DNA from 3 places in the Alteromonas sp. MB-3u-76 genome. Region 2 is predicted to be linked to each of the others. Evidence: predicted binding sites of a transcription regulator. Region 2 holds the regulator's gene; each other region holds the start of a gene.
The links. Region 2 encodes FNR, which switches genes on or off when oxygen is low (the NO sensors DNR and NnrR bind a similar motif). Its sites were predicted from a motif close to TTGATCTAGATCAA; they were not measured.
Positions count from the first base shown of each region.

Region 1 (10,850 bases), 2.0 Mb from region 2:
AGGTGACTTTCATGAGTCTTCTGGTCAAGACGGTATGCACTTCATGAAAAAACACTTCCCAGACATGACCGCACTTATTTGCGCCAATGATGAAATGGCCTCTGGTGCAATGACAGCAGCACGAGAGTCTGGATTGGAAATTCCGCAGCACTTGTCTATTGTCGGTTTCGATAATGTGTTGTTTTCTCGTTATCTTTACCCCAAGTTGACCACTATTAATAACCCTATTCAGGCAATGGGGGAAATGGCAGCTCGCTGGGTACTTAAAAATGTTTATAACACCAAAATGAATCATTCTATTGAACACTTGTTCGTACCTGAAGTAATAGAACGACAATCTCTGAGCAAACGCTAATATGCTAAAAACCGTGCCGACTTCGCTCTATTACACTCTTATTGTCTCCTTGGGGGGCTTTATTTTCGGATTTGATGCCAGTGTTATTTCTGGCGCTATTGGTTTTATTGACGTAGAGTTTGCGCTCACAGATTGGCAACAAGGCTTTGTGGTAAGTTCTCCTACCCTTGGGGCGCTATTTGCCATGCTGTTTGCAGGTGCAATAAGCGATGCAATAGGACGGCGTAAAGCGCTTATTATTGTTGCGATGTTGTATTTCATTTCCGCAATATGCTCTGCGTTAGCGCCAAATTATGCCCTTCTTGTATTGGCGCGTTTCATCGGTGGCATTGCCTTTTGCTCACTCATTATTGCCCCTGTTTATATTTCTGAGATAAGCTCGGCGAAACACCGCGGTAAAATGGTGTCGGTGAATCAGCTCAATATTGTGCTGGGCTTTGCCCTTTCATACTTCAGTAATTACTACTTTTTGCAGTTGAGTAATAGCGACATCTCCTGGGTGAAAGAGCTTGGAATAGACACCCACACTTGGCGCTACATGCTTGGTTTAGAAACTATACCCGCAGTTTTGTGGTTCACACTTCTTTTCTTCGTACCTAAAAGCCCCCGCTGGCTGCTGCTCAAAGAAAAAACGGAAGAGGCCAAGCAAACCATTTTTGCGCTTTTCGATGCCGAAGAGGCAAAGAGTCAGTTAAACGATATTCAATCGTCTCTTTCCGAAAAGACATGGTCGCTTAAAGAGCGGCTGGGGTTTCTGAACGCAAAAACTATGCGATATCCGCTATTTGTGGGTATCACTTTAGCCATTGCGCAGCAAATTACTGGCATTAACGTTATCTTCTTTTATGCCCCTACTATTTTTGAGCAAAGTGGTGTGGGTACCGATGCAGCATTCATGCAAGCCGTATGGATTGGCATGGTGAATGTAGCCTTTACAATAGTCGCTATGCTTACCATTGATAAATGGGGCAGAAAACCACTGCTTATTGTTGGCCTTTGCGGTGTAGCTATCAGCATGACGGTGTGCGCCTATGGCTTTAAACAGGCAACTTATGAAATTGAATCAGGGGATATAGCAGAAATTCAAATTGTTGCCCCTCAGCTTGCAGAAAAGCTGCTGGCTTTGGAAGGCAAAGTGTATTACTCAGATGTTGAATTTAAACAAAGCCTGCAAAGAACACTCACAACCGCACAATACGATAACCACCAGCAGCTTATTCTAAATAGCAGTATCTCTATGAATGCGCCGCTGGTGCTGTTTGGTATCATTGCGTTTGTGGCGTCTTTTGCGGTCTCTCTCGGCCCAGTTATGTGGGCCATGCTGGCAGAAATTTTTCCTAACCAAACCAGAGCAATTGCCATATCACTGGTGGGGGTTATTAACTCATTAACCAGCTTTTTAGTACAGCTAGTTTTCCCTTGGGAGTTAATGAACTTTGGCGCTGCCGCCACTTTCTTTATTTACGGTATATTTGCGCTCGTAAGCCTTGCTTTAGTGGTGCGGTTCTTCCCCGAAACAAAAGGGCGAACACTTGAGCAAATCACTGAAAATTTCCAATCTAGGTAAATTAGCCATGTTAGCTAGCCAGATAAACTAGCTAGCCGGATAAACTAGCTAGCCATGTAAGCCTAACGTGAATAGTAATGCGTTAAGCGAACTGACGCTTATGCTGGTTCACACTTTTAATACTCGCTTCTTCCAGCACAATGTGTTTATCGATAGATAGAGATGTCGGTAGTACGTGAGAGGCTACGATAACTAATTTACTTTGCGCCTCTTTTTCGAGTAATTTGCAAACTCGCTCTTGGGTTTTAATATCAAGGCCCTCAAATGGCTCATCTACCATTAACACCAGCGGATTAGCTAATACAGCTCGCGCCAAGGCAAGGCGTTTTCGCTCACCACCAGACAATTGCCTGCCGGATTTACCAACCCAATTGGTTAACGGCAAAATAGTGTCGAGGCTCAACTCTTCTAATAACGTACACATAGTATCTTGCGCGATATCACTCCCTGCGGGGTCTAAATTCATTTTCACACTGCCAGATAAAATGATGGGATCTTGCTCTACATAAAGCCAGCGCTTTACCATCCCTTCTGATATGGCATGATCATCAACCCTACGCTCACCTTCAGCAGGCAATAAACCAGCTATTGCTTGCAAAAGAGATGATTTTCCACAGCCAGACACACCGCTTATGGTTACCACACCTGTTGAGGGTAGACTTACTGTTACCGGTACCGTAGTGCGATTTTTCGCTGCAAAGTGATTAAGTTGTAGCGACGTACAAACAGGCTTTTCTGCCAATTGCTGTATGGGCGATGTACTCAAACAATTTAACGCGTTGTTGCTCTGTTGATGCTGCGCGGCATTTGCAACTGCATTAAAGCTTGCCGATGCCCAATCCGGTGCAGCTAACAGCACCATAGGAACTATAAGCGCGATGGGAGCGAAAACGGCGACCTCAGAAAATGGCAATAAGCCTGCCATCAATAGCAAAGCAAGCGCAAAGGCAACACCTTGAAACATCCACATTGTGTGTAAAGTCTTTTTCTTTTGGTTAAGCTGCTGTCGCCATACAGGCATTGCGCTTGGTGCATGTTCAGCGGCCTTTTTTCTGTTCAAGTGCCAAATGGGGCTTGCCGCTAAAAAATGTGAGGATGCACGTCTAAACTCTTTCGTTGCGTAAGTATTTTCACGCGCCGTGGCTAATGCACTCAGCCATTGAAATGTAAGTAAAATAATCCATGCGCTATACAAGGCAACAAGATAAACAGCGCCAGGGAGATTAGTCCATAACGCGGCTATACACATCACCGTGAATATGAAGAGGACGCTAGATAAAGGAGAAACCCACGCAATCCATTTACTGGCAAGCACTTCTGTATGCTGAGCTAATGCTTCAGTCGACGATGCTTTATCTTCTAATTGACAGTTCTGTAGCTGAGAAAAAACATCCATTCTAACGGTCGCAATTCGCGCTAATAGATCCTTATGTCCTACCCACATGCTGGCATAACCGGATGCAATACGAAGTAACGCTAACCCTCGAATGACAACGGCAGGAATAACATAATTAAACCCAACGGGCGCAATTGCGCTTATAGCAATAAACCATGAAGAGATAACCAAAATACTCAGCCCAGCTGCAGCGTGAAGCATAGCAAGCAATAAAGTTATATACGCAGGTTTGCTTTCATTGCTCATGTTAACTGCTGCTCCTCTCCCGGTGGTCTTCGATGACCTAACTCGGTTTTATCTATAACGTGCTTGTTTTCAATGTGCCAGAAACCAGTGAACCAATCTGCTGGCAGCGCTTTGTGGGAAGCCCATATCACTGTTTTATCGCGAGTGAGTTGGTAAATTAGTTGTGCAAGGCGGCAATGCTGATCGTCGGGCAGGTGAGCCGTGGGCTCGTCAAGCAACCATAAAGGACGGTCTCGCAACAGCGCTCTCGCTAGGCTTAGACGCTGCGCCTCTCCTCCTGAAAGCAGCGGGTAGTCGGTCATTACCGTATCTAAACCTAAAGGTAACTGTTTGAGCCAATCAGATAGCTCTACTTTTTCTAAGATGGCGATGAGCTGCTGATCACAATACTCATCATGTAAGCATAGGTTCTCCCTCACATTACCTGGCAAAATGACAGGATGCTGAGTTAACCATATTGATGAACACTCACAACGATGTGTTGCCCGGCGCTGACCGGCCAATGCTTCTAAAAGCAGCGTTTTGCCGCTTCCCGAACGTCCACTGAGTAATATGCAATCGCCTTGATTAAACGCGAGAGTTTGCGCTGTTAATAGAGATGGGCTGTCTTGCACTGTGTCAGCCACTTCATCAAATACCGCAAATTCATTTGCCAAAAATCCATTCCTATTTTCGACTGCCGCTGAACTTGTTGTTGCTACCTCTGTTTGCGAGCCGCGCGCTTGGGCTGAGTCTGTACTTTCTTCAGTGCTTGCTTCAGTATTTGCTTCAGTGTATCCCTTATCTTCATATCCCTTAGCTTCAACACTTGGGGAGTAGCTAACTAACACCGGCGCGAGCGTCTCCATTGCAGATTCTGCCTGTGCTTTTTGGTGATAAATTTGACCCAGTTTTTTCATTTCACTTAGTAGTAAGGGAACGACCAGTAAAATCCACAGGCCCTGTTGTAGGGTAATGTCAGGGCCAACATTAAGCTCATTCAGTAATGTAAAACCTATAAAAACCGCCACTAACGCCACAGAAAGCGTGGCAAAAAAATCCAGTACACTGTTTGATAAAAACGCAACACTCACCACTTTCATGGTGCGTGAGTTTAAGGTGTCACTTGCCTCTTTGAGTAAACCGGTTTGCCTTTCATGAGCCTGAAAGGTGGACAGCATAGGCAGCGCCGCAAGCCTGTCGGTAAACATACTGCCAAGACGGGATAATGCGATGAAATGTTTTTGATGAAGCGCAGCTGCTCCTTTACCCACAATGATCATAAACAAGGGCACAACTGGAAGTGTGACCAATAGCCCAGCACCGATAACCGGATTCACAAAGAATATTACCGCCAACGCGAAAAGCGGCACTATTACTGCGATAGTTTGTTGTACGCTATATTCTAGTGCCCAATCGGTTAAGTCATGCAATTGTTTTTGCCATAGCGACTGCCAGTAAAACGCCGTTTGCTGCCGAACCAATGCGTGCTGACGCGCAGAAAAAACCGCTGTTAACGCTGTCTCTAATTTGGATAGCATGTTGGTTTTACTAACAATAGACTGCTGATTATACAGTCCTTGAAGCAACCAAGAACAAAAGAGAGAAAGGGCCATTCCGATAATATGTGTATTTGCTCCGTGGGCCTTGTTCACCACCCAGTCATGGGCAATATGGGAGAAAAAATAGAACCCAATGATCAAAGAAAAAAGCGACAAACACTTAATTACCACAAGGCGCAATTGTGATGCACGCACACCAAGCTTGTGCGACTCATCAAGCAGTTTACGCCAAGTTGTCAGTGTTTGCCGGTTGGGAACCTTTTCTTTAGTCACTGTTTGCTCTTTTAATGCTATGGTTTTGTTTGTGTTTACATTGCTGCCAACACATAGTTAAAAACACATAGTTAAAAACACAATGCAGCCCCTTACTTTTACTAAGGGGACTGCACCTCTTACACTTTCACAGTTCACACTGTGTTAGTCTGCGTCCTCGGGCCGGTCCATATTTTCAGTAGACTCAAGCCACATGGCGTTAATAATGCCAAAAGAACAGGCAAGTAATACTCCAAGTATCCAAGCGAAATACCACATTGTTGCCTCCTTAATAAATAGTGTGAGATTGGTCTAAGTCGTCGTTTTTGATACGACCGCGCATGACATAGAAGCTGTAGGCAGTGTAGCCAAGAACGATTGGAACAAAGATGCAAGCAACGATGAACATTACATTAAGTGTTAAGTGGCTTGATGTAGCGTCCCATACCGTTAGACTTGCCGCTGGCATAGTGATACTTGGCATTAGAAATGGAAACATAGACACACCAGCAGTCAAGATGACGCCTGCAATGAATAACGCACTAGATACAAACGCCATTCCTGCATTGCCCTTTTTAGAGAAAAATGCACAAGCCAGCCCACCAACAACACCTAGTACTGGCGCTATAAGCGTTAATGGGTAGTCGCGGTAATTGTTTAACCATGCTCCCGCTTCAATAGCCACTTCCTTTTTCAAAGGATTAGATGTTGCTAACGTATCAACGGCAGAGGTAATCACAAAGCCATCTAAGAACGCCACCCAAATACCTGCGAGAACGAAAAGCGCAACCCCGACTAAACTTAAAACGATAGATACCACTCGCGCCCGAACCTCAATGAATCCATCAGTTTTCATTTGCAACCATGTGGCACCGTGGTTAAGTAAAATTGCCACAGACAACAGACCCGCTACCAGTGCAAATGGCGTGAGTAACCCAAAGAACGAACCTGTGTAGGTAGAGCGTAAGGTATTGTCCATCTCAAAAGGTACGCCTAATAACAAGTTACCAAACGCCACACCGAAGTTAAGTGATGGAATAATACCACCGGCAAATAACGCCCAATCCCACGCTTTTCTCCACTGAGGGTTTGGTAGCTTGCTGCGGTAGTCAAAACCAATAGGCCGCATCCATAAAGCAATAAGCGTTAGCGCAAGCGCAAGGTAGAAGCCAGAAAACGCAGTGGCATAGATAAGCGGCCAAGCTGCAAAAATGGCACCGCCTGCTGTGATGAACCACACTTGGTTACCGTCCCAGTGGGGACCAATGGTGTTTATCATTACACGGCGTTCTTTGTCATTTTTTCCAATAAGCGTTAGCAGTGCCCCTACTCCTAGGTCAAAACCGTCGGTAACGGCAAAACCAATAAGCAGTACACCCACCAAACACCACCAAATAACGCGAAGCAGTTCATAATCAATCATACTTTTGCTCCCTGATTGTCTAGGTCGATTAAATCAAGATCAGATTCAGTTTGTGTTTCTTCAGGTGGAACCGGACCTTTTTTGGCAAACTTCTTCATTAAGTAGAAAGCAATAATGAACATCACAGTGTAAAAGGCGGTGTATGCAACCATAGTAGTAACTACATCGCTAACCGCGAGATTTGAAACAGATGCATGCACAGGAAGTATTTCAGCTATTGACCATGGCTGACGTCCATATTCAGCAACAAACCATCCCGCTTCACTCGCTACCCAAGGAAGGGGCAAGCTAAACAAAGACGCTTTTAATAGCCAGCGAGGCTGAGTAATCCGGTGTTTTGTGCTGTAGTAGAAGGCACAGATAAACAGCGCTAGCATGATAAAGCCAGACGCCACCATGAGTCGGAAGCTCCAGAACAAAGGAGCTACTGGCGGAATACTATAGTCTACCGCTTGCTGTAACGCTTTTTCAGAAGGATTTGAAACATCATTGGTGTAAGGCTCAAGAAGCATAGCGTAACCCAAGCTGTCTTTGTGTGCTTCAAACGTTGCACGCTCCTGCTCTGTGGCGGAGCCATCTCTTACACTATCTAGCAACTCGTAAGCCTTTATTCCTTCAAGAATTCGCTCTTTATTTTGCTCTTTAAGATCTTTTATTCCAGAGACTTCTTCCGTTAATGAGCGTGTTGCAATAATGCCCATAGCCCATGGTATTTGAAGCGCGTACTCGGTTTTTTCTTCCTCATCATTGGGCAAGCCAAATACAGTAAATGGCGCTGGCGCTGGATGAGTTTCATACTCGGCTTCTACCGCAGCTAATTTTACTTTTTGGACATCGCCTAGCTCATAACCACTTTCGTCACCAAGTACGATGACTGACAATGTGGCCGCTAAACCAAAGCTTGCCGCAATGGCAAACGAGCGACGGGCAAAAGCAATATGCTTATGATTGAGTAAGTAGTAGCTAGAAATAGCTAATACGAAGATAGCACCAGTGACGTAACCTGCTGAGACTGTGTGGACAAATTTCACCTGTGCTACCGGATTGAATATAACTTCTGCGAAGCTGGTCATTTCCATGCGCATGGCTTCAAAGTTAAAGTCAGCACCAACTGGGTATTGCATCCAGCCATTGGCAATTAAGATCCACAGTGCAGAGAAGTTTGAGCCAATGGCAACCAGCCAAGTAGCCATAAGGTGTTTCACCTTAGACATTTTGTCCCAGCCGAAGAAAAAGAGACCCACAAATGTCGATTCTAAAAAGAACGCCATTAGGCCTTCAATAGCAAGCGGAGCGCCAAAAATATCACCCACGTAATGTGAGTAATACGACCAGTTCATACCGAACTGGAACTCCATCGTTAAGCCTGTAGCCACGCCGATAGCGAAGTTAATACCAAACAACTTGCCCCAAAATTGAGTCATCTGCTTGTATATCTCTTTGCCGGTCATAACATAAACCGACTCCATGATGGCTAGTAAAAAGCTAAGCCCCAGCGTTAGGGGTACAAATATAAAGTGGAACATTGCGGTTAACGCAAATTGCCACCGCGATAGTTCTATTAACGTATCGCTCATGGGTCTTCTCCCTCGTATCTTCGGTGCGCTTTACACACTTAACAATAATGTTAGTCAATTAGCCTGTTGCAAAAACTGTTGCGAGCTATCCCTATTTTTAAGTAGCAGTCGCAAAGTTATCGTTCTTTCGGCTTTCTCATCACAGATAAGAGCACTATGCCCCCACTGTTGAGTGAAAATATTGCACCTAGAAGACGGGGGAATTTTGATCCAACGCAAGGTAGCGAGAAAATATTACCGCCATTTTTGTCAAAAAAGTGACAAAAATGGCAAACTGGAATAGTTAGAGGTAACAAGACTATGCCTTACTCAGCATCTGTTGGTGAGTATCTTAAAGTGAACGCGCCGCGCAAGCTGCCAGGCTTAAAGCCGGTGGCTTCATCTTCAGGGTATGCCTTTTTGATCGCACTTAACACAGAGGGGGACACTTGTTCACCATGACACGCCGTACACACTTGCCCAGTGGTGATAGCCTTCATATAGCGAAATTCGCCGGTCTTCCCATCAACGTGGGTAGCCTCTAAGGGACCAGTGACATTTTCAGACAGTTGCTCAGCAAACTTTATAAGCTGTGCCGTTTCCCAGTCGTCGGGTTTATTATTTGGGTTTCTTACCCTTAGCGCCGTTCTACCCACCGTCCATCCCTCTTTACTTAAAGAATGAGCGATGGGTTCTGCTACTAATTTACACTCCTCGACTCCTACCTCTAGGCCTCCGCGCTTTATTGCCTCTTGCAAGCGCGTTTTTAGATTGCTTCCGAGCTCCTTCGCGTGAGCACGCGCTTCATTGCGGTTATCTTGTTCATTGAGATCTGTTGTAGTCTGCTGTACCGCACTAGCTATGCTGCTAAAGCCCACCAATGCAAAACATATGTATTTTGATAAATTGGCTAGATTGAGTTTATTTGAGTGGCTCGTTTGTTTATCGCATTTTTCCGATAATACCTTTACTTCATTTTTCATTTTTTCACCCGTTGATTAGTTCGTATTCGTTGTTTATACCAATTCATAAGGCTTATGACGAAAAACTTTCGTCGAACAGTTTTTATCAATAGTTTGCTCTCAACAGGCAACTATCAAAAAAGCGTTATGAAAGGTGAGCTTAAGTGTTTAGTAAACAAGCGACGTGCCAATGTGCTAGCATTTTTAATTGTGGACACAGATACTATCTGGCATTGATAGAGCTAAGCGGCAAATTTCGGGCTCAAAACTCTTTTACAGAAAGTGAAAGTAATACCAACAACATTGCTAAAAACCCATATAAAAATGAGAATAAAGACGATGTGGCAACCAACGGAATATAGTGCAAGCAGGATATGAATTTTTCTATCATTCAAGCCATGATCGACGCCATCGATAAACCGGCCATTTTTATTAGCCCCGACTATGTCATAGAGGCGGTCAACAAACCGTATAAAGACACCTATCCTGTAAATATCAAGCTGGGTTTCAGTACCTGTTATCAGGTGTCACACCGCAATAGCAAACCTTGCAACGAATGTGGCGAGACTTGCCCTATGCAGGAAAGCAAAGAAACGGGAAAGGTTGCAAGTGCTGTACATATTCACTCCACCAATGAAGGGCAAAGTTATTGCGATATTCTTATGCGCCCTATTTTCGATGGCCAAGGAGACTTGATAGGTTATTTAGAAATTTTAGATAAGTTGGCATTTGCGTCTAACACACCCTCAAAAGGAAAATTGGTTGGCGAGTCTGACGCGTTTAAAGCCATGCTGAACAAGATCAATAGAGCGGCAAAGTCTGATATTGCGGTGCTATTACAAGGTGAAACGGGAACTGGAAAAGAACTGGTTTCACAAGCCTTGCATTCATCGAGTTACCGCGCAGAGAAGCCCTTTGTGGTTATTGAATGTACCGGCCTTACCGACACCTTATTTGAAAGCGAGCTTTTTGGTTATGAAAAAGGGGCTTTCACAGGAGCATCGTCAAATAAGAAAGGGTTGGTTGACGCTGCCGAAGGCGGCACCTTGTTTTTCGATGAAATTGGAGACGTGCCTTTAAGCATGCAGGTTAAATTGCTCCGTTTATTTGAAACACAAACCTATCGCCCAGTTGGCAGCACGGTTGTAAAAAAAGCAAACTTCAGATTAATTTGTGCATCGCATAAAGACATCTATGCCTTGGTTCAAACAGGAGAGTTTAGGCAAGATTTGTATTATAGAATTGCTGGGTTTCCAATAACGTTACCGGCCCTTCGAGAGCGCCCAACAGACATTCCACTTTTAGCTGAGCATATTTTAAGAAACCTTTCAGATAAAAAACGTCTTCATAAAAACGCTATTAAGCGGCTCACGCACTACGCTTTTCCTGGCAATATTAGAGAGCTGAAAAACATTATTGAGCAAGCTGCGTTGCTGTCTAATGAGTCTGTAATTGGTGAATACGACCTTCCTGATACAGTTTTACGCACTGCACCTAAAAAACATGCAGAATTAAGCAAAAGCTCGGCTCTGGTAGCAAAACAGCCCACGCT
Region 1 covers NZ_CP025115.1:4,103,668-4,114,517, forward strand. The annotation lists gene CW735_RS18245 (LacI family DNA-binding transcriptional regulator) at 1-355, shown strand, start outside; gene CW735_RS18250 (sugar porter family MFS transporter) at 357-1,922, shown strand; gene CW735_RS18255 (ATP-binding cassette domain-containing protein) at 2,005-3,564, opposite strand; gene CW735_RS18260 (ABC transporter ATP-binding protein/permease) at 3,561-5,378, opposite strand; gene cydX (cytochrome bd-I oxidase subunit CydX) at 5,523-5,636, opposite strand; gene cydB (cytochrome d ubiquinol oxidase subunit II) at 5,647-6,780, opposite strand; gene CW735_RS18275 (cytochrome ubiquinol oxidase subunit I) at 6,777-8,357, opposite strand; gene CW735_RS18280 (Tll0287-like domain-containing protein) at 8,663-9,319, opposite strand; gene CW735_RS18285 (sigma-54 interaction domain-containing protein) at 9,697-10,850, shown strand, end outside.
Region 1: a site for FNR is predicted at 8,563-8,576, ahead of CW735_RS18275 (cytochrome ubiquinol oxidase subunit I). Genes of this name have one in related genera too.

Region 2 (10,850 bases):
AAGGTAGTGCGTCTGTCGACGAATCTATGCTAACAGGAGAATTTGATCCTGTCGTAAAACATGCCAAAAGTACCGTTTACGGCGGCACAATTTGCCGTGACGGGACGCTAACGGTAACGGTTACACATACACTCAAAAATGCCTTGGTAAATCAAATAATGCGCCTTCAGGCCAGCGCCATGGCAAGTAAACCAAAAGCTGCGCAACTGGCCGATGAGTTTTCGAGATACTTTGTCAGTGCAGTCTTGTTAATCGCATTATTAACCTATAGCTACTGGACCTATAACGGCAATGCTGATGCTTTTTGGATCACCATTTCTGTATTAGTAGCCACTTGTCCTTGTGCTCTAGGCCTTGCTACGCCTTCTGCATTAACCTGCGCAATGGCAAAACTCAACAAACAAGGCATTCTGTTAAAAAGGGCTGACGCCCTAGAGCAAATTACCACGATAAATACCGTTGCTCTTGATAAAACCGGTACTCTCACGCAAGGAAAGTTTAGCATCAAGCAAGACTGGTACGCAGACACGGTCGACAGCACCAAAGCGTGGGAAATTTCGGTTGCTCTAGAATCACGTTCTGAGCACCCTATTGCCAATGCCTTCTCTGGCGATGTATTACACAGGGTAAGCCAATTTTCAGTCACTCCGGGCGGCGGAATTAGTGGCGAAATAAACGGCGCTAATTTTACAATGGGTTCGGCGGCATTTTGTGAGATAAGTCCCGAGTCGTTGCCGATATCAGCCAATGTATATTTAGCCACAGACGGCAAATTAGTAGCGGCGTTTCAAGTAAGCGATAGTCTACGAAAAGACGCCAAAACCACATTAGATGCACTTGCCGTTCATAATGACTTGGTCGTGTTAAGTGGCGATACACAACAAAACGTAAACGAACTAACCGCTTCCCTACCCGTTTCGATGGCAATGGGTGGACTTACTCCTGAGCAGAAATTTGAAGAGGTACGGCTGCTTCAGTCACGCAATAAGAAAGTGATGATGATGGGAGATGGTATTAATGACGCTCCGGTTCTTGCCAGCGCCGATGTAGCTATTGCGGTAGGCAATGCAACGGATGTAGCTAAAACTGCCGCAGATGTTATTCTTCTTGGCGACCAGCTTCTTTCCGTCCCACTGTTAATTGAAACTGCCCACAAGGCAAAAACGAAAATTCGTCAAAATATCGGATGGTCTGTGCTGTATAACCTGATCATTCTACCGTTTGCGGTTTCAGGGCTTTTGTCGCCGTGGATGGCCGTTGTTGGCATGTCATTAAGCAGTATTATTGTCGTTACCAATTCAACCCGATTATTGAGCAAATAGCATGAGCATTATTTATGTACTTATTCCTATCGCTATTATTATTGTCGCCCTTGCCGTGGTAATCTTTTTTTGGGCGGTAAAATCGAATCAGTTTGAAGATCTAGATCGACAGGGCTACAGTATTTTGTTCGACGATGACCTCTCACCTGAGGAAAAGAAACTCGCAGAACAGCGCAAGCGAATTCAGCAAGAAAACGAAAAAAATGGATCAGATTAGCTATCTTTCTGCATTCCTTATTGGACTAGCTGGCGGGGTTCACTGCGTTGGTATGTGCGGGGGCATAGTATCTGCCTTGCGCATGGTAACTCCGAAAGATAAGCCTGCACTTCCTTTCACCCTTGCTTACAACAGTGGCCGTATTGCAAGCTATACACTTGCTGGTGCGATTACCGGCGCTCTTGGTAAAATAGCCACCGATTTTGTACCACTAGCGAATTACGTCCTTTCTTTGCTAAGCGGTGTGATGCTTTTCCTACTTGCTTGCTATTTAGGGAAGTGGTGGACTGGATTAACAGCGCTTGAAAGTGCAGGAAAGCATCTATTTAAATATGTTCAGCCCATTTCAAAACGCTTTCTCCCGTTTAAAACGCCCTTAAGCGCAATACCTTATGGCTTTCTTTGGGGGTGGTTACCCTGTGGGCTTGTATATTCCACTTTAACTTGGTCTCTTGCTGCAGGCTCTGCGATACAAGGCGCTGGAATTATGTTCTTTTTTGGTTTGGGCACATTGCCAACATTACTTGCTGTGGGCGCTGGCAGCCAGTATATTGTGAGAGGCTTTAGACACATTATTGTGCGTCAAGGTATTGCATCGGCCATGGCCTTGTATGCAGCTTATCTTATTTATAGCGCATTATCTTAAATGGTGTTGTAACATATACCCATGTTCATCCTAAGAGAATAGAAATTATGAGCAAAGGAAGCGGATTCTCTATCCACTGTCAAAACTGCAGCTTTAGTCATTTATGTTTGCCAGTGGCTTTGAATAAGACAGAAATCGAATCGTTAGACGATATCATTGAGCGTAAAAAACCTCTGCATAAAGGCGACACGCTAATAAACAATGGCGATACCTTTACTTCATTGTTTGCAGTAAGAACGGGCTCGTTTAAATCATTTGTTACCAATTCAGACGGCGAAGAGCAAATTACTGGCTTCCATTTTCCTGGTGACATCGTCGGTTTCGACGCACTGCGCGAAAGTAGGCATCAAAGTTATACTCAGGCGTTAGAAACCGCCATGGTTTGCGAATTACCCTACGAAACACTAGATGAGATGGCAGTTCAGTTTCCTAAATTACGCCATCAGATTATGAGCTTTATGAGTGCTGAGATAAAACAAGATCACGACATGATCATGATGCTCAATAAACGAACAGCCGAGGAGCGCTTGCTCTATTTCATCTCTCATCTTTCTCAGCGTTTTGAAGAGCGTGGTTTTTCACTCCGAGAGTTTCATCTTACAATGACCCGTAATGAAATTGGTAATTACCTGGGTCTTACCATTGAAACCATTAGTCGTTTGTTAAGCCGTTTTCAAAAAGAAAAGCTGATAAAAGTAGATGGGAAACTGATTACTATCCTCGACTTCGATGCTATTGATGGCAAGGTAACTGCGCTAAAAGGCCCCAGTATTGTTTGCAACGGTTAACAGCTTAACCGTTGCAACTGTTAAAATATTGATCTAAAACAACCCACACTTTCGCTATTGTCTATTACACTTAATGTATTGCTTCATAAGAAGGAGACATTATGATTGAGTGTAATCACATTTTGGCAATTGTTGATTCAGAGCGAGATAATCAGCCCGCATTAAGTCGAGCTCTTGAACTTGCCTCAAAAACCGGCGCCACCGTGACTGCCATGATGGTAGTTTATGACCTCTCTTATGATATGACGACCATGCTTAGTCCCGACGAGCGGGATACTATGCGAGACGCAGTGACAAAGGATCAATCGAAGTGGCTTGGGGAACAATTAAAGGAACAAGGCTTTTCCAACATTGATATTGTTGTTGAGTGGAATAACAGAGCCCACGAAGCCATCATTTACTACGCACTCAATAACCAAATAGACTTAGTGGTTAAAGCAACAAAAGACCACGACGACATCGCCTCAGTGTTGTTTACGCCAACCGACTGGCATCTAATGAGAAAGTGTCCTCGCCCTGTTCTCCTTGTAAAAGAGCACGACTGGCCGGAAGATGGCGAAATAATAGCTGCAGTGAATGTAGGCAGTGAAGATGAGGAACATGCTGCACTCAACGACAAAATAACCGTGATCGCAAACGAGTATGCAAGGCTGTTAAAAGGCCACGTTAACTTAGTGAATAGTTACCCTTCCACACCGTTGAATATTGCCATTGAGGTGCCAGAGTTCGATTCTGACAAATATCACAGCGCAGTTAAAAATCATCATCATGATGAAATGGACAAACACGCGGCGAAACATGGGATTGCTCCTGACAAATGTATCGTAAAAGAAGGTTTACCTGAACGCGTTATCCCTCAAGTTGCCAAGGACATAGATGCCGAACTGGTGATCATAGGCACGGTAGGACGGGTTGGTATCTCTGCCGCGTTAATAGGCAACACCGCAGAGCACGTTATTGATGCTCTTAACTGTGATGTATTAGCGATTAAACCTAACGGGTTTGTATCGCCTTATACGGTCTAGCAACGCTGAGACATTTGTTTCGCCCTCAATCGGTTGAAGAAATTCCGGACACAACCGTAGTTAACAAAAGCCGCTTTATTGTATAATGGCGGCTTTTACACGAACCAAGTTAGTTAATTATGAGTTTAGGCACTAACGGCGCTAATACGTCGTCTTCTGCTGCGCAGGAAAGTAAGCAAAAGCACAGTTTCAATAAGCTACAAAAGCGTCTTCGCCGTAATGTGGGTAAAGCGATAGCCGACTTTGGCATGATTGAAGAAAACGACAAGGTAATGGTGTGTTTGTCCGGTGGCAAGGACAGCTATACCATGCTCGATATACTTATGTTCTTAAAGCGTGTTGCGCCTATCCACTTTGACATTATCGCGGTAAATTTAGACCAAAAGCAGCCTGGCTTTCCTGAACATATCTTGCCTAATTACTTGGACAGCGTAAATGTAGATTACAAAATAGTGGAAGAAGACACCTATTCCATTGTTAAAGATAAAATCCCAGAGGGAAAAACCACGTGTTCGCTTTGCTCAAGATTGCGCAGAGGTATTCTATATCGCACGGCAAAAGAACTTGGTGCAACAAAAATAGCCCTTGGCCATCACCGCGATGACATGCTGGAAACTTTCTTTCTCAACATGTTCCATGGTGGGAAGTTAAAATCAATGCCGCCAAAACTAGTGAGTGACAATGGCGAACACATTGTTATACGTCCACTAGCCTACTGCACTGAAAACGATATTAAGGTGTATTCCGAAGCCTCCGACTTTCCCATTATTCCCTGTAACTTATGTGGTTCGCAAGAAAATCTGCAGCGACAGCATATAAAGGGGATGTTGCAAGATTGGAACGCACGCTTTCCGGGCCGCATTGAGTCTATGTTCAGTGCACTTCAAAATGTTGCTCCCTCGCACTTAGTTGACAGTAACTTATATGACTTTAAGTCTATTACTACTCAGGAAGGGCCCGTAAAAGACGGTGATATTGGTTTCGACCAGCCTACATTTAATGCGCCTGATAACGCTCAAATGCCAGACTCTTCTGAAGTTATCGACATAGTAAACATTATGGAACCACGTTAATGAAAATTGGAATTGCATTAGGAGCTGGTGCAGCAAGAGGCTGGACCCATATTGGAATTATACAAGCTCTTGAAAAGCTGGGTGTTAAGATTGACATTGTGGCGGGCTGTTCTATTGGTGCATATGTTGGAGCAGCCTACTCTAGCGGCAAACTAGAAGGCTTGAAAGAATGGGCCTGCTCGCTCAGCGATTGGCAGGTGCTTGCATTAATGGGCGTGGGTTTGCGTCGAGGCGGCCTTGCAAGCGGCCAAAAAGTCTTCGACAAATTGGCCAGTGAATTTTGTGCAGACAGCTATGAGGCAATGAACAAGCCTTTCGCTTCTGTCGCCACCGATTTATATACTGGGCGTGAGGTGGTATTTGACTCTGGCCCGGTTGGTAATTCTATTCAGGCCTCTTGTGCTATCCCTGCACTTTTCTCACCGGTTGCTTACGAAGATCGCTGGCTTGTTGATGGGGCTGTCGTTAATCCGGTGCCAGTGAATTTATGTCGACAGTTGGGAGCAGATTTTGTAATCGCAGTAAACCTCAACGCCGACTTTAGACCTCTTCGCTTAGAAAAACTTCGCAAGGATCACGAAGATAACCAGCAAAAAACCGAAGACTTTTTCACCAAAAGCCAGAACGTTCTCAAGCAGTGGTTTACCCCTGATAGTAAATCGGAAGATGAGTCACAGAACGATAGTCATTCACAAGAAAATAGCGATTCACTGGGCTCTGAGGTTATTGAGAAAGTAGAAGAAGAATTTACCGAAGTACCAGCAAAGGTGAATAAGAAAAATCCGCCGGGTATAATGAGCGTAATGAGCAGCTCATTGGAGATACTGCAGGCTCGAGTAACGCGCTCCCGTCTCGCCGGAGACCCACCTGATATTCTTATAGAGCCTCAACTCACCGATGTGGGTATTATGGAGTTTCACCGCGCGGAAGAGCTTTGCCAGAAGGGTGAAGAAACCATCACCCGACTCGCAGAACAAATTCGCTACCAGCTATTAACTTGAGGCCATAGCAGTAATACGAAGAGGGGCTTGAGGTAATGACAACCCCCTCGCCTCACTGATCCACTCTTGTTCAAGGTGCAAAACGCCATTATTAATGGTGACACCTTGAGGTGTAGTGTGGTCTAGATTCTCATCCTTAAATTGAATCATCAGCCCTTTTACCGTTGGCATCATAAAAGATAGAAAACTTCCCATTTCGTTGAAAAACGCTTCATATTGCGAATAAATAAACTCAAGTTCCTCTTGGGTGTAGCGGGTTTTGAGATATTCAGGTTTGGTTTCCAATTGAACGGACATGTCGCACACGTTAGCGGCTTCATCAAGGGAAATTCGCACAAGCGCGTCGGCAAGTTTAAGTGCTCTTTCAGTAGGTACGGTAAATCGCCCCTCGTCGCTGACATCTAATGACATCGTTTTTTTATCTGTGACAATTTCAGCACTACTTACGCCACATAAGCGCCCTTCGCCGACGCGAAGAAAACCAAACGCAAACTGCAAAGCTTGGGTGTCTTCGTTATCTAATTTTTTAACATGGCTATAAAACCGGCTATATTCAACGTCAATGGTTTCCGCCTTTGAATCAACCGTCATAAGCCCTAAAAGCAACACCAAAGCTACCCGTATCATTCGCTTAAAAACTCCTCGTTGTACTTGATCATATTTTGTAATTCTTCCACGTATGCCGCTCCTCTCTCAGAGTATTTCATCAGGCCCTCGGCAAGCGCTACGCCACTAATGGCAATTTGATTTGCGCGCAAGCGACTGCGGATTTCGCGCAAATCTTTATAAGCATCATGCCTGTTCAAATTACGCATATAGGTATAAGTCGCCTGAGATAAATTTTCGAACTTAGCCACTTCGTGAGATGCGTCATCATTTCGTCTGTTAGGCACAAAACCACAGCCTTTTGTGAAGCACCATAACCCAAAAAAGTTATACCCCTTGCGGGCGAACCTGCTAGTTCCCCAAGCTGATTCATTTGCAGCTTGAACAAGTACCAGTTCCACAGGCAAGACATCAATTTTCTGTAGTAAATTAAGCAGCCTTGTTTTAAGGGGCAGCTCTGCATCAACTCTATATTCTTTTTCTAGCCATGCCAGTCGGGAAATATCTTCTTCGCTAAACAGCTCATCCGCCAGCGCCTTGCGATATAAAGTTTGAACATAATGACGCAGCGTAAGCAGATACGCATTTTGTTTTTCTACCTCTGGCCTTAGATAGTCGAAAAACGCAGCCTTCTTTTCTGCTATTTGGGTGTATTTAGAAAAGTCTGGTACTGGCTTATTAGCCTTAACGGTTTGCGGCACGTCCAGAATATCTGGCGTACCCTCTTTGAAAATTATCGCGTTGATCACTATGACCGCCAAAACACCCAGTGTTATGAGGACAATCTTAAAGGTTTCGCGTTTATGCATTAAAATTCGACTCTTTAACGTCGCTTCCTGATGTTATTACGTTTGCCCCCTGCTCGCCTACCAGCTCCTCATAAATAAGGCCCATAGTACTGAAATAAAATGGCAAGACCCAAATTAGCGACAGGCCGAAAGTAAGTGGCACTGTGGCAAACAAAAGAAAAAAGACACCAAATATCCCCAGCATCTGTTTCCAGTATGCGTTGAATACGCGACAAGAGAGAATAATGGCACTAATTGGCGTTAGTTTTCTGTCTGCAACCAGCATGAGAGAAAATGACGAAGCTAAGTAAAAGTAAACGCCAGGAAGAATAAGCAACACTACACCTAGCTGTACCAAAATACTGTTTATCAACTGTGTTAGCGCTACAAGGAATAAAAGAGGAAAATAAGCGAACACCGAAAATACGGTAGTACTTTCGCCCCTCGCGTGCTTAACACCGGCCATATATAAGCCAGTTATCAGCGGTGAAACCAAACAAATTGCTACAATTTCAATAATTGATTGGTGTTCTATCACATAGCTGCCGTCGCCATTAACGGTTATAAAACTCTGAGCAATGACACCCATCACAACAAACGTGAGAAACATAACAATACTGCTTTGAAGCAAAGGAGAAAAGTTGGCTTTCGTTAACTCAGAAGCTTTTTTCAGCAGTGCTTTCACATCAAAATTATACTGCTTTGCTAATGTCGTGTTTAAGCGATCAGAATTTACGTCTTTCACATCATTCCTATAGTACATACGTGAGAACCGCGCAGAGTATAACAATTCGCGCACATGAATGCTTGTTCGCATACTATTATTCGTTTTTAACCCGCTACCAGCTTAACCGCTAGTCCAACGAGCAAAACCCCCATGGCACGATCTAACCAATAGCCTTTCTTACCAATAAATTCTGCCACTTTTCCCGTACTCAACATGAACGACAAAAAGGAAAACCACAAACCGGTAGCAACAGCCAAGTAAACGCCATAGGCTAACCGCACTTCAAAAGGGGTTTCAATGCTGATGATAGCGGTAAACAATGACAAAAAGAACAAGGTTGCTTTAGGGTTTAGACCATTGGTTAAAAAGCCCATCCAAAGGGCTTTTTTAGCCGAAATCATAGCTTTTGGCTGGTCTTGATCTGAGGTGACTGCGTCATTATTTGGTTTGCTACGCAGTGCACCAAAGGCAAGATACAGTAAATAGGCCGCGGCCAAATAGCTGAAGGTTTTAAATAGCCATGGCGTGGTTGCTATCACTACGCTTAAGCCCACCAGAGAATACGCCACGTGCAACAAAATAGCAGCACCAATGCCTACACTGGTGTAAAGCGCAATACGTCTGCCGTAAGCGACACTGTTTCTCACTACAATAGCGAAGTCTGGCCCCGGGCTTGCAACTGCGACAAGATGAACAAGCGCAATAGTTAAAAATTCGTTGAGGTAAGGCATTTGGCTAGTCTTTAAAATCCATATTGTTCAAGTAGTTCATCTACCCACATAGGTACAATTTCTGAAGCTTTACCCGTTAGTGATTCGTCAAAAAGCGCATTAGAACTCCCAGGCTCGAGATTTGCCTCTATGGTATGAGCACCACTACTCTTTGCTAATTGAACAAACCCGGCGGCCGGGTAAACATTCCCTGAGGTGCCAATAGCAATAAAGATATCAGCATTGGAAAGATGTGCATAAATATCGTCCATGTACATAGGCATTTCACCAAACCAAACGATATCGGGCCTGAGGTTATTGGTGTTGCAACAAGGACATGGCGTTGTATGATCAAATGGCGCTTCCCAATCAAACGTTTTTAGAGAAAACCCACATCTTGCCGAAAGCAATTCACCATGCATATGTAAAACACGCTCGCTGCCCCCTCGCTCGTGCAAATTATCTACATTCTGTGTTACCAACACCATTTTGTCTTGCCACCGCTGCTCTAGCTTCGCAAGTGCATGATGTGCTGAATTAGGCTTTACCTTATCCTCTTGCAGCTGAGCTCTACGCGCATTATAAAATCGGTAAACTAAATCGGGATTACGTTTGAAAGCCTCAGGCGTGGCGACTTCCTCAACGCTGTGGTTTTCCCAAAGACCATCGTTATCTCGAAATGTTTTTAATCCAGATTCCGCCGATATACCTGCTCCGGTAAGCACAACAATATTGGGAAGTGTTTTGTTCAAGGGCATGATTTGCTCGTTTTGTATTAGAATTTTTGCGAGTGCTAGCCAACGGCTACGGGATAACTCTCGTTGGCGCCCCACTCTGACCACGAACCGTCGTAAACAGATACGTCTTTCGCTCCGCACAGTAAAGCTGCAAAAGCGACCACACAGGCAGTAATGCCTGAACCGCAAGTACATATAATGGGTAGTGACAAATCTATTTTCGACTGGTCAAAAATGCGTTTAAGGGAATCAATCGGAAGGTAGTGTCCGTCGCTGAGCAAGTCGCCATAGGGAATATTAAAAGCGCCAGGCATATGGCCAGATCTTACACCAACACGAGGTTCAGACACCTCACCTCGAAATCGAGGTTTATTTCGTGCGTCTAAAAGCTGCACATTGGAATCAAGCGCCCTAACAACACTATCGGCATTAACAAACCAACCCTCACTAGGTGATGCTTGATACGTTAACTTGCCATAGAACTGTTGCTCAGAAACCGGCAAACCTGCACTTTGCCATGCTGGCTGCCCACCATCGAGTAAAAATACAGATTTGTGACCAATAGCTTTGAGCATCCACCATACTCGGGGGGCGCTAAAAATCCCTCTGGTGTCGTAAACAACTACTGTTGTGTTTGCAGTTATTCCTGTTTTCCCTAAATACAATGCCAAATGCTGTGCAGATGGCATGGTATGAGGAAGACCTTTAGAGTGGTCGCTGCCCTCACCGTCGAGATCAATATCTACAGATGCGGGCAACACCATCGCATTACGCTTATCGGGTGTTTGCGTGAGTGGGTCGTCCATTAAAGCGCGTAAGAGAGTGACCGGAAGCTCCTGCATTTTACTTGCAAGCTCTCCAACCTGAAGCAACGCTGAAGACATAAATTTCTCCTAAAATTCACTCAATATTGCAACTGCCTTGCCTCTAATTACTTAATAAGACAGTTGCAAATTACGTTAATAACGGGCAATGCCCACGCTGACGTTTTTAGTTCAATGCAGCAATCGCGGCATCATAGTTTGGCTCTTCTGTAGTTTCAGCAACTTGCTCGGTATAAGTTACTTTACCTTCTGTATCGATAACTACAACACAGCGAGACATAAGCCCTGTTAATGGCGCAGACTCGAAGGCCACTCCATAGTCTTCACCGAACGATGAGCGAAATGTCGATCCAGTGGTGACATTTTCAATGCCTTCAGCACCGCAG
Region 2 covers NZ_CP025115.1:2,139,902-2,150,751, reverse strand. The annotation lists gene CW735_RS09595 (heavy metal translocating P-type ATPase) at 1-1,322, shown strand, start outside; gene ccoS (cbb3-type cytochrome oxidase assembly protein CcoS) at 1,324-1,539, shown strand; gene CW735_RS09585 (sulfite exporter TauE/SafE family protein) at 1,526-2,185, shown strand; gene fnr (fumarate/nitrate reduction transcriptional regulator Fnr) at 2,233-2,973, shown strand; gene uspE (universal stress protein UspE) at 3,075-3,998, shown strand; gene ttcA (tRNA 2-thiocytidine(32) synthetase TtcA) at 4,118-5,071, shown strand; gene CW735_RS09565 (patatin-like phospholipase family protein) at 5,071-6,072, shown strand; gene CW735_RS09560 (DUF2987 domain-containing protein) at 6,064-6,699, opposite strand; gene CW735_RS09555 (glucosaminidase domain-containing protein) at 6,696-7,487, opposite strand; gene CW735_RS09550 (stress protein) at 7,480-8,211, opposite strand; gene CW735_RS09545 (LysE family translocator) at 8,298-8,924, opposite strand; gene cobB (Sir2 family NAD+-dependent deacetylase) at 8,936-9,736, opposite strand; gene CW735_RS09535 (sulfurtransferase) at 9,697-10,524, opposite strand; gene tpx (thiol peroxidase) at 10,631-10,850, opposite strand, start outside.

Region 3 (10,850 bases), 290 kb from region 2:
CCTAATGTCGAGTAATGTGCAGATGTCTCTTAAACACTGGGGTTATGAACCGGCGATAAATGCTAAAAATAAAAGTTTTTCGGAAACAGCCGTGTATATAAATAAGGCAAATGAGGCGAATTGTGCAAATGGAGCAAATGGAGCAAACGCATGGAGTATGTGAATACTGATATGCTAAATGCGGTGTCTATAACGTTTAAACTTGCGCTAGTAACGAGCGTATTGCTTTTGCTCATCGTAATGCCATTAGCCTGGTTCTTAGCAAATTGGCGTCATAGCGCTAAATCATTCGTTCTTTCTATTTTTGCACTACCTTTGGTGCTGCCACCCACGGTGCTTGGCTTTTATTTGCTCATCGCTTTTTCGCCTGAAAGTGCGCTAGGTGCGTGGTGGTTGGACTTGTTTGGAAGCACGTTGGCGTTCAGTTTTGAAGGCCTTGTGCTGGGGTCGCTTATCTATTCTCTGCCATTCGCATTGCAACCACTTTACAGTGGCTTTACTCAGCTCAATAAGGGCTATTTAGAAGTAGCAACTTCTCTTGGTTTTTCACCTTTAGAAACCTTTTTTCGCATTGTATTACCTCAGTGCAAGGCCGCTGTTATTGTCGCGTTTGGTTTAAGCTTCGCTCATACTGTTGGTGAGTTCGGTGTTGTGCTTATGATTGGCGGTAATATTCCCAGCGAAACTCAGGTGCTTTCTATTGCATTATATGAGCAGGTGGAGGCGCTAGAATATGAACGCGCGCACGTTATGTCATTAGGGTTGCTCGTGTTTTCATTCGTCGCGCTGGCGCTGTTATATCGATTTGATGGAAATAAGCGCCACTCTGCGGTATCCCAGCATCGGGTGAGGTCTTGATGAGTTTGTCGTTGAATGTGGCTTTACATGGCAGAATAGAAGGCGAAGCGACGTTTTGTGCAACTTCACGCTTTATTGGCATAACAGGGCCTTCAGGGGCAGGCAAAAGCAGCTTCTTGCGCTGTATTGCTGGCTTTGAAAAAGAGGCAAAGGTTCGGGCTTCGTGGCCAAGCCAGATAGCCTCAAAAGAAGCACAGCTAAAAATTGGGATCGTTTTCCAACAGCCCTTATTGTTTCCCCATGTTAATGTGCAAGGTAATTTAGGGCTTGCTCGACGCCATGCAAGTAAAAATGCTATTTCTATTGAAGAAGCGCTGACTGGATGCTGTTGCTCGCACTTAGTCCATAAATCGATAGATTCCCTATCAGGCGGGGAGGCACAGCGAGTAGCTATTGCTAGAGCCTTGGTGAACGGGCCAGATATTCTTTTACTCGATGAGTCGTTAAGCGCTATTGATAGCCAAAGCCGTCGAAAAATCTATAGGTTTTTGCATAAACTTTGCGCATCGAGTTTACTCACCTGTTTAGTTGTTTCTCACGATATTGATGATCTTTTACTGTTTAGCGATGAACTTGTTTACATTCACAACGGCAACATTGCAGCGGTAGGCGAGGTCAATAATGTGATACAAGCCATGTTCCGATATGGTGGCATGGAAAGTATGGAAACACCCTCTGCGGTTATAGACGCTGTTGTGGAGCATTTGATTGAGCCAGAGGTTGGCAAAGTCGCTGAGCCAGATTCTTCGCTAAACATAGCCAACAGGATTTATAGCGTAATGGCACTCGGGCAGCGCCTGTATGTTTCAGAAAAAACGCTTACTCCTGTCTCTGCATATTCACACACAAGCCCAGAAAGTAAAGACGCCGAAAATAAGCCCCTCACAAATGGCCAGCCAGTGCGAATATCGATAAAAGCTAGTGATGTGAGTATAGACACAAACGTTTCTGAGACCAGCGAACAAACCACGTCGAGTATTTTAAATGCACTGACATGCCATATTGAAGATATAACATTCTTTGATAGGCATCAGCAGGGAAGAGTGTTGCTAACGCTAGGTATTCAAGACACTAGCGCACAGGGATCAGATAATGACAAAAACGGTTCCCAAATACACCAGGAACCGCTTTATGCTGTTATTAGCGCATTATCTTTTCATCGATTAGCGCTAGAGCGCAACATGCCAGTAGTTGCGCGCTTTAAATTGCTTTAGAGAAACGCGGTATTGTTTTGTTGTCTTTTGCCTGAGCGTTTGAATGAGCTTCCATATGGCCGTCTAAATAAGCGTCGAAGGTTGCACATATCGCTCTAATAAATATTCTTGCATGTTCTGGAACCACAATGCCATGTTCCATATGCAAAACTAATCCGTCTTTTTGTAATAAGCGAAGCGCGTTAAGTTCATTGGTAAAATAATCATTAAAGATAATATTGTGCTTTCTCTCGATGTTATTTATGTCCAGCGATAAATTACACATTAAGCTTGATATTACGTCTCTTCTAATGAGGTCGTCACTGGTTAACGACAGCCCAATTGTGGCAACAGGTTCGTTGTTATCTATCTTAGTGTAATAGTCTTTTAATTGTTTAGGGTTTTGCGCGAAGGCATTTCCTATTGTGCTTATTGCAGACACGCCAAAACCGATTAAATCGGTGTTGCCATGCAGCGTGTAGCCCTGAAAATTTCTATGTAGTTTGCCAGCTTTTTTTGCCAACGCCAGGTTATCTGATTTTTTAGCAAAATGATCTAGCCCTATCATTTCATATCCAATCTTTTTGAATTCTTTTACCGCCAAGTCATAAAGTTCTGCTTTAAGCTCCGCATTAGGTAAAATGTCGTCGGCGAACTTACGTTGCGCGGCAAAACGCTCCGGTAAATGTGCATAACTAAATAGCGATATTCTGTCTGGTGAAATCGCTTTTGTTGCAGCTATGGTTGTCCTGAACGTGTGGATAGACTGGTGCGGGAGGCCGTAAATAAGGTCCAAGTTAATAGAGTTGAACCCTAGATTTCGGGCTTCGAACACTAAATCTGAAATATGCAGCGTACTTTGCACACGGTTTATGGTTTGCTGAACTTTAAAGTCTGTATCTTGTAGCCCAAAGCTTAGCCTGTTGTAACCTAAGTCTTTTAGCGTATTGAGGTAATGCAAATCTACATTGCGCGGATCGAGTTCAATAGACATTTCAGCGTCTTCATCAAACGATATGTATTTTTTTAGCAATGCCATTAAGGTAGTTTGTTGCTCAGCACTGAGAAAGCTTGGCGACCCGCCGCCAAGGTGCAGCGATACAGCCATTTTACCCTTATACAAGTTTGATTTAGCGACTATCTCTTTTTCAATATACGCGAGATACTCATCTGCTTTGCTGTTGTGTCGAGTCACAATTTTGTTACAACCGCAGTAATAGCAAAGAGTTTTACAAAAAGGGATGTGAATATACAGGCTTATGCTATCAGCTTTAGTCGCTTTATTTGCAATGCTAAGAATGTCATTGTTTACTGGCGAAAAGTTTAGAGCAGTAGGGTAGGAAGTATACCGTGGCGCATGCTTGGCGTATTTCTCAATGGTAGTGGTGCGAGCTTGGCTCACCTGTTTCACTGTCATGACATTTCTTCTTGTTGAGGGTTTTGAGTAGACATGGGTATGTTATCGAGTAACAAAGGATGATGAGTTGATCTGGTTCAATATTTTGTATTTTTACTGCTGTTTTTTTACGCTTTTTCCAGTGATTTCTTTTCAGGCACTTTGGGTGAGAAAAAAGGCACTTAGGCTGCCCGAACCCGTGGGTGCACGAGAAATACTTACCGAAGTAGAGGTAGAGAGTGAGAAGCAAGAAGCTGAACAAGAAGCCGTACAAGAGGCTATACAAAAACCCATAAAAATACTACTTACAGGTGATTCAGCAGCGGCAGGCGTAGGAGTTGAGACACAAAACGATGCTTTGCTAGGCAAACTTCAACAGCAGCTATTAAGTGAAGATAATACCGCGGCATCTATCTGTTTATTAGCAAAAGCGGGGCTTGCTAGCCAGGGGTTACTGGAGTTGCTTCAAAAAGAAAACCCGCGGCGTTTCGACATTGCCGTAGTTTCTATTGGTGTTAATGATGTAACTCGGTTTACGTCACTGAAAGCGTGGAATACTAACGTGAGTCTTATCTACCAATTGCTCGTACAAAAGTTTGGGTGCAAATTAGTGATTTTCTCGGGTTTACCCCCGATGGCTGAATTTCCTGCGATACCTCAACCTTTGCGATATGTATTGGGGCTGCGTGCGGCTATGCTCAATAACGCACTAGAAAAAAGCCTGATTACACTGCCGTTTGGCCGTTTATTGACAGTGAATTTATTGAACAATAATTTTCACACTTATAGTCATTCAGTTAAAAGAAAACCTCTGCTAAATGCAAACATGATGGCCATTGATGGTTTTCATCCGTCATCTGCAGGCTATGCAATTTGGGCAAAGCAAATTGTTACTCTTATCAAAGAAAATAACACGCCCTGGTAAAGAAATATGAACTGTTCGTTGTCTCGCTAATTTGCATACCTGGTATAAACCATTTACGGTTATTGTGGTCAATAAACAGTGTTAAATAATATTCGGGGCGATAAATTTTGGTTTGTAGCCCCAAAAATTCTTTTTTTATTGCGTTTATTTTACGAACGTTAAACGAGGCCAAATGCGAACAATAACAATTGATATGGTGTCTGACGTAGTGTGCCCTTGGTGCATTGTAGGTTATAAACATTTACAGCAGGCCATCGATTCACTGGCGCAGGAAAATATAACGGTTGACGTAAAGTTTCACCCTTTTGAACTAAACCCTGCTATGACAGAAGAAGGCCAAAATTTACGTGAGCACGTGATGGAAAAATATGGCATCACCGAGCAGCAAAGTAGTGCGAACAGACAGAGGTTAGTAGAGGCAGGTAAAGCCATTGGGTTTGAGTTTAAACTTGCCGATGATGCAACAATGCAAAACACCTTTAAAGCTCACCAACTTATCCACTATGCAGAGGAAGCAGGGTTGGCGCTAGCAATGAAGATGCGTTTATTCGAAGCTTATTTTTCAGAGGGAAAAAACATTAATAATTTAGATGTTTTAGTTCAGGAAGGCGGTATTGTCGGTTTAGATAAGCTGGGCATTACAGAGGCGCTTGAGAGTGAACGCTATGCCGATATTGTTCGGCAAAAGGAGTCGGCTTGGATGCAGCGTGGTATTCAGAGCGTGCCAACATTCGTTATTGGAAATCAGGGAGTTGCTGGTGCGCAAGAACCCGTAACGTTAGCAGCATTTATAAAGGACGCTGCAAATAGCGCTAACGCCTAGCTTTCCTCTGCTAGTTTTACCAACCCCGGCTTACACCAGCTCTAACGCTGCTGCAGCTTCTCTGCTTACAGCCTTGCTTATTTTGGGAGAGTCAGCATCACTGACATTCTCCCAATAGCTTCACATGATGAACCCCCATTCAAAATATCAATTAAACTTATGCAAGTAGTTTTCTTAGTATGTTTAACATATTAGTAACATACGAGCATGAAATGACAGATATCTATTTAGTTCGTCACGGACAAGCGTCTTTTGGCAAGGCTAATTACGACAAACTAAGCGAGCTTGGGGCACAGCAAGCCATATGGCTGGGCGACTATTTTCATCATCGCGATATACATTTCGATTCTGTATTTATGGGAGACATGGTAAGGCATCGAGAAACTAACGAGGGGATTGCAAAAGGATTGTCTGCAGGGGGGAAATCACTTCCTAAGGCGACACGAGATAGCTCACTCAATGAATTCAACTTCCAAGCGGTTGCCGCTGCCTATCTCAATCTCTTTCCCGAGGACAGAGTTCCTGAGGGATCGTCACCCGCCGAATTTTATCGTTTATTAAAAAAAGCCATGCTTGCTTGGTCGCAAGACAAACTTCCTCATGAACTTCTAGACGAAACATGGGCACAGTTCGAGGGACGGGTAAGTAATATGCTCACGCACCTGCAAAATATGGATGCCAAACGTGTATTGGTTGTAAGCTCGGGCGGAGCCATTGCCATGATGCTAAAACACATTTTGGGCTACGACTCCGCCACAGTTATCAATATGAATTTGCAGATACGCAATGCCAGCTTTTCACAATGCTTCGCCAACAAGCGGGGTGTTCATCTAAATAACTTCAACAGCGTACCTCACCTGGATGTGATCGACAGGTTGCACGCCATTACCTACAGCTAAACGGGACAGCTATGAACTTTGAATATAATGAAAAAACGCAGGCGCTTTTGGAAAAATTAAGAGCCTTCATGAAAGAAGAAGTGTACCCCATAGAACAGGAGTACATTCACGCGGTAGAAAATGGTGAGAACCGATGGAAGACACCAGAGTTGATGCAAACGCTCAAGCAAAAGGCTCGAGATGCAGGCTTGTGGAATCTGTTTTTGCCAGAAGAATACAAGCCTTACGGCGCAGGGCTTACTAATGCCGAGTATGCGCCATTGTGTGAAGAGATGGGGCGAGTACTATTTAGTTCTGAAATATTCAACTGCAGCGCGCCAGATACAGGCAATATGGAAGTGTTGGCAAAATACGGAAACGAAGAACAAAAAGAAAAGTGGTTGGTTCCGCTGTTAAACGGCGAAATTCGTTCTGCTTTTGCAATGACCGAGCCAGCGGTAGCATCTAGCGATGCAACAAATATTGAGACGTCTATCACACGCGACGGTGATGAATACGTTATTAACGGTAAAAAGTGGTATACCAGTGGTGCCATGAATGAAAACTGCAAAATCATGATAGTGATGGGGAAAACCGATTTTGATGCTCCTCGTCATCAGCAACAATCGCAGATATTAGTTCCTGTCGATACTAAAGGCGTGACGATTGTAAGACCTATGGCAGCGATGGGCTTTTATGATGAGCCTATTGGTCACGCTGAAGTTCTGTTTGAGAATGTTAGAGTGCCTGCCGAAAACTTGCTTGTGGGCGAGGGTAAAGGCTTTGAAATTGCCCAAGGTCGCCTTGGCCCAGGCAGAATACATCACTGCATGCGTTTAATTGGTTGTGCTCAACGCGCCCTCGATATGGCGTGCGAGCGTGTGGAAGCACGTGTAGCCTTTGGCAAGCCTCTAGCAAAACAGCAGTCGGTTCGCGAAAGCATTGCTAAAATGCATTGTGACATTGAGCAAGCTCGATTACTCACATTGAAAGCTGCGGACAAAATGGACAGGTATGGAAATAAAGTATCTAGAGATCTTATCGCAGCCATAAAAATTGTTGCACCTACTATGGCATGTAACGTTATTGACGAGTCTATTCAAATGCACGGTGCGGCCGGGACTAGCCAAGATTTCGTGCTATCGGCAATGTATGCCTACGCGCGTACAATTAAGCTAGCAGACGGTCCAGATCAAGTGCATATGATGCAGCTGGGCCGCAATTTAATTGCTGATAAAAACGCATAGGGAATTAGTGTGAGTGAAGAAAAAGCAACAGCGCCTCATGCGTTAGATTTAGAAGTTCTTAATCACTATTTAGCCGCTGCATGCCCCGAAATTGGGCATGTAAGCAGCGCTGATAAGTTTTCCGGTGGTCAGTCAAATCCAACCTTTAAGCTGAGTTCTGAAAAGGGAACGTTTGTACTGCGAAGACAGCCGCCTGGCAAATTATTAAAATCTGCCCATGCAGTAGATAGAGAATTTAGAGTTATAAACGCCTTGCAGGAAAGCAACGTGCCGGTTCCTAAAGCATACCACCTGTGCGAAGACACCAGCGTAATAGGCAGTATGTTTTACATTATGGCTTACGTAGAGGGTGAGATATTTTGGAACAGTGCGTTACCTGAAATAGCGTCGGCAAAAACTCGCGGTGCAATGTACGACGAAATGAACAGAGTGTTAGCGTCTTTGCACAGCGTGGACATTCAAGCGGCGGGTCTAAGCGATTACGGTAAACCTGGCAGTTATTTCGAGCGACAATTGAGCCGGTGGACCAAGCAGTATCGCGCGTCAGAGCTAGAGCATATCGAAGAAATTGAACAGCTTATTAGTTATCTTGAAGCAAATTTACCGGAGGATGATGGTCAGACATCACTAGTTCATGGAGATTTCAGGCTCGACAATATGATGTTTGATATGAGTGATAGCGACAACCCAAGAGTGATTGCGGTGCTCGACTGGGAGTTATCGACTTTAGGGCACCCCTATGCAGACTTAGCTTATCAATGTATGCAGCTTAGACTACCCTCTGATATTGCACACGCGGCAGGATTAGGCGGGCTAGATCGGGAAGCCTTGGGTATTCCGTCAGAGCAGGCCTATGTGAATGCCTACTGTCAGCGTCGAAATATTGAGAAAATAAACAATTGGACCTTCTATCTAGCTTTTAGCTTTTTCCGCTTAGCAGCTATTTTGCAGGGCGTGGTAAAACGTGCTCACGACGGCAATGCGTCGAGCGAAAAAGCAATGCAGTTAGGCGCCATGGTGCGTCCATTAGCACAAATAGCTAACCAAACCATACATCAAGATAGCGAATAAAATGCAAAACGAGCGTTTGGTGTAAAACAGAATACGGAGTAAACATGAAAGCCATAGTATGCGAAGCCTTTGGGCCTGTAGAGGATTTACGAGTACAAGACGTTGCTGACCCGGTAGCGAAACCCGGCTATGTAGTGGTTGACGTTCAAGCCGCAGGAGTGAATTTCCCCGATGGACTTTTGGTTCAGGGATTATATCAAATGCAGCCAGATTTTCCGTTTATTCCAGGGAACGAGGTAGCTGGTGTGATTTGTGAAGTGGGTGAGGGTGTTAGTCACGTTAAGAAAGGGCAGCGAGTCATTGCACTGTCTAACTTAGGTGGTTACGCAGAAAAAGTTGCGGTACAAGCTAGCCATGTTATGCCACTGCCAGACTCGATTGATGTGAATGAAGGAGCGGCGCTAGTGACCGCCCACGCCACTGCACATCACGCCTTAAAACAGCGTGCTAAGTTGCAGCCCGGTGAGACACTAGTTGTTACGGGGGCTGCGGGGGGTACTGGTCTGGCGGCGGTACAAATTGGCAAAACCATGGGGGCTAAGGTTATTGCTGTGTGCTCAACAGACGAAAAGCTTGCCTTAGCTAAAGAGCACGGCGCTGATATTCTTATTAACTATAAAGAGAAAGACTTAAAAGAAACGTTGAAAGAAGTGACTGAAGGTAAAGGTGCTGACGTCATTTATGAGTGCGTCGGTGGTGATACTTTTCACGCATGTAGCAGAAGTATGGCGTGGGAAGGTCGGTTGTTAGTTGTCGGGTTTGCTGGTGGCGAGATACCAAAGTTCCCTGTTAATTTAGCGTTGGTAAAAGGCTACTCGGTAATGGGCGTATTTTGGGGGTCCTTCACCCAGCACGATCCAAAAGGGTTTGCAGCAAATATGCAAGAGCTTCTCACTTGGTATGTTCAGGGTAAAGTGAAGGTGGTGGTCGATGAAGCTCTTCCGTTAGAACAAGCGACAAAGGCAATGACCAAAGTGATGAATAGAGAAGTTAAAGGCAAAATGGTGATTGTTCCTTAATTCAGGCTTCTTTCAAGAGAAGTAAACTTTTGTGCTGAAAAGTGCCTAAGGTTCTAGAGTGCAAAAACCAAGAGCCGCATAATGAAACGTTATGCGGTTTAATTAGATGGTCCGCCTCACCTCTAAGCTAGACTTAGAGTTAGGCAATCAAAGAGGCGAACCATCATGTCTACTATTAAAGTTCTTGGAATCGATTTAGGCAAATCATCTTTTCACGTGATAGGCCGCGACTATTCAGATAATCAAATCATTCGCAAAAAATTTTCCCGCTCGGCACTCATTCACTATCTTCATCAATTAACGCCATGCACAATTGCTTTCGAAGCTTGTGGCGGTGCGCACTGGCTTGGCAGGCAGTGTGAGTTGATGGGGCATACGGTCAAACTAATCCCGCCACAATACGTAAAACCTTTCGTTAAAAGCAATAAGAATGATTTTATTGATGCAGAGGCCATATGCGAAGCATCAATAAGACCGAAAATGCGGTTTGTCAGCGTCAAATCTGAAGAAGCCCAGGTCATTTCAGCTATTCATAAAGCAAGGCATGGGTATGTCAAAGACAGAACAGCCTGCATGTCCCGTATAGGCTCCTTACTGCTGGAGTTTGGCATTGCACTTCCAACAGGCCATAGCGTAATGAAGCAACTGTTTAACTGGCTTTCACAGCAGCGGCAGGTCTTGCCAGGGTTACTTATGGAAGAGCTCATGGAGCTGCACGAATATTACCTGCTCCTTAACAGGAACATTGAGAGACAAGATAAAAAGCTAAAGCAACTGGTTGATACAAACCCGATAGGGCAGCTTCTTAAAACCATCCCAGGTATTGGCGATATGACCGCCAGCCTTTGTATTGCCAACATCAGTAGCGCTACGGATTTTAAAAACGGAAGAAACATGGCTGCATGGTTAGGGTTAGTTCCAGCGCAGTACTCAACTGGCGGTAAACCCAAATTACTGGGGATAAGCAAGCGGGGTAACAAAGAACTCCGAACCTTGTTTATCCATGCCGCCAGGGCGGTTATGTCCAGGCCGGATAAGACCGGAAAGATTTATGGCGAGTGGTTGATAAATTTACGCGCCACCAAGCCATTCAATGTTGTAACCGTTGCCCTGGCCAACAAACTGGCCCGAATAGCATGGGCAGTGATGAAAACAAAAAAAGCATTCAACAGCAAAGCGTTAGCACCGGGTTTGCAATGATAAATATGATGACGAAAACGGTAGAACCACTGGATTAAAACCTGACATAAAAAACAGCTCTCAGAAGCTTTCGGTTTTTTGAGGATAATCCAGCGCGGATCTCATCGTGGAGCGGGTTGCGAAAGCGCCTAAACAGACTCCGAATACATTAGCGCATAACCAACCCCGTTATCGAAATTAATCATTGCAATAACGAGGCGGACCATACATTTTTTATGGATGGTATTCGCTTCTATTCAG
Region 3 covers NZ_CP025115.1:2,429,058-2,439,907, reverse strand. The annotation lists gene modA (molybdate ABC transporter substrate-binding protein) at 1-163, shown strand, start outside; gene modB (molybdate ABC transporter permease subunit) at 151-858, shown strand; gene CW735_RS10885 (ATP-binding cassette domain-containing protein) at 858-2,072, shown strand; gene hemN (oxygen-independent coproporphyrinogen III oxidase) at 2,059-3,468, opposite strand; gene CW735_RS10875 (SGNH/GDSL hydrolase family protein) at 3,614-4,372, shown strand; gene CW735_RS10870 (DsbA family oxidoreductase) at 4,545-5,195, shown strand; gene CW735_RS10865 (histidine phosphatase family protein) at 5,408-6,094, shown strand; gene CW735_RS10860 (acyl-CoA dehydrogenase family protein) at 6,106-7,320, shown strand; gene CW735_RS10855 (phosphotransferase family protein) at 7,330-8,391, shown strand; gene CW735_RS10850 (NADPH:quinone oxidoreductase family protein) at 8,436-9,410, shown strand; gene CW735_RS10845 (IS110 family transposase) at 9,576-10,610, shown strand.
Region 3: a site for FNR is predicted at 3,536-3,549, ahead of hemN (oxygen-independent coproporphyrinogen III oxidase). Genes of this name have one in related genera too.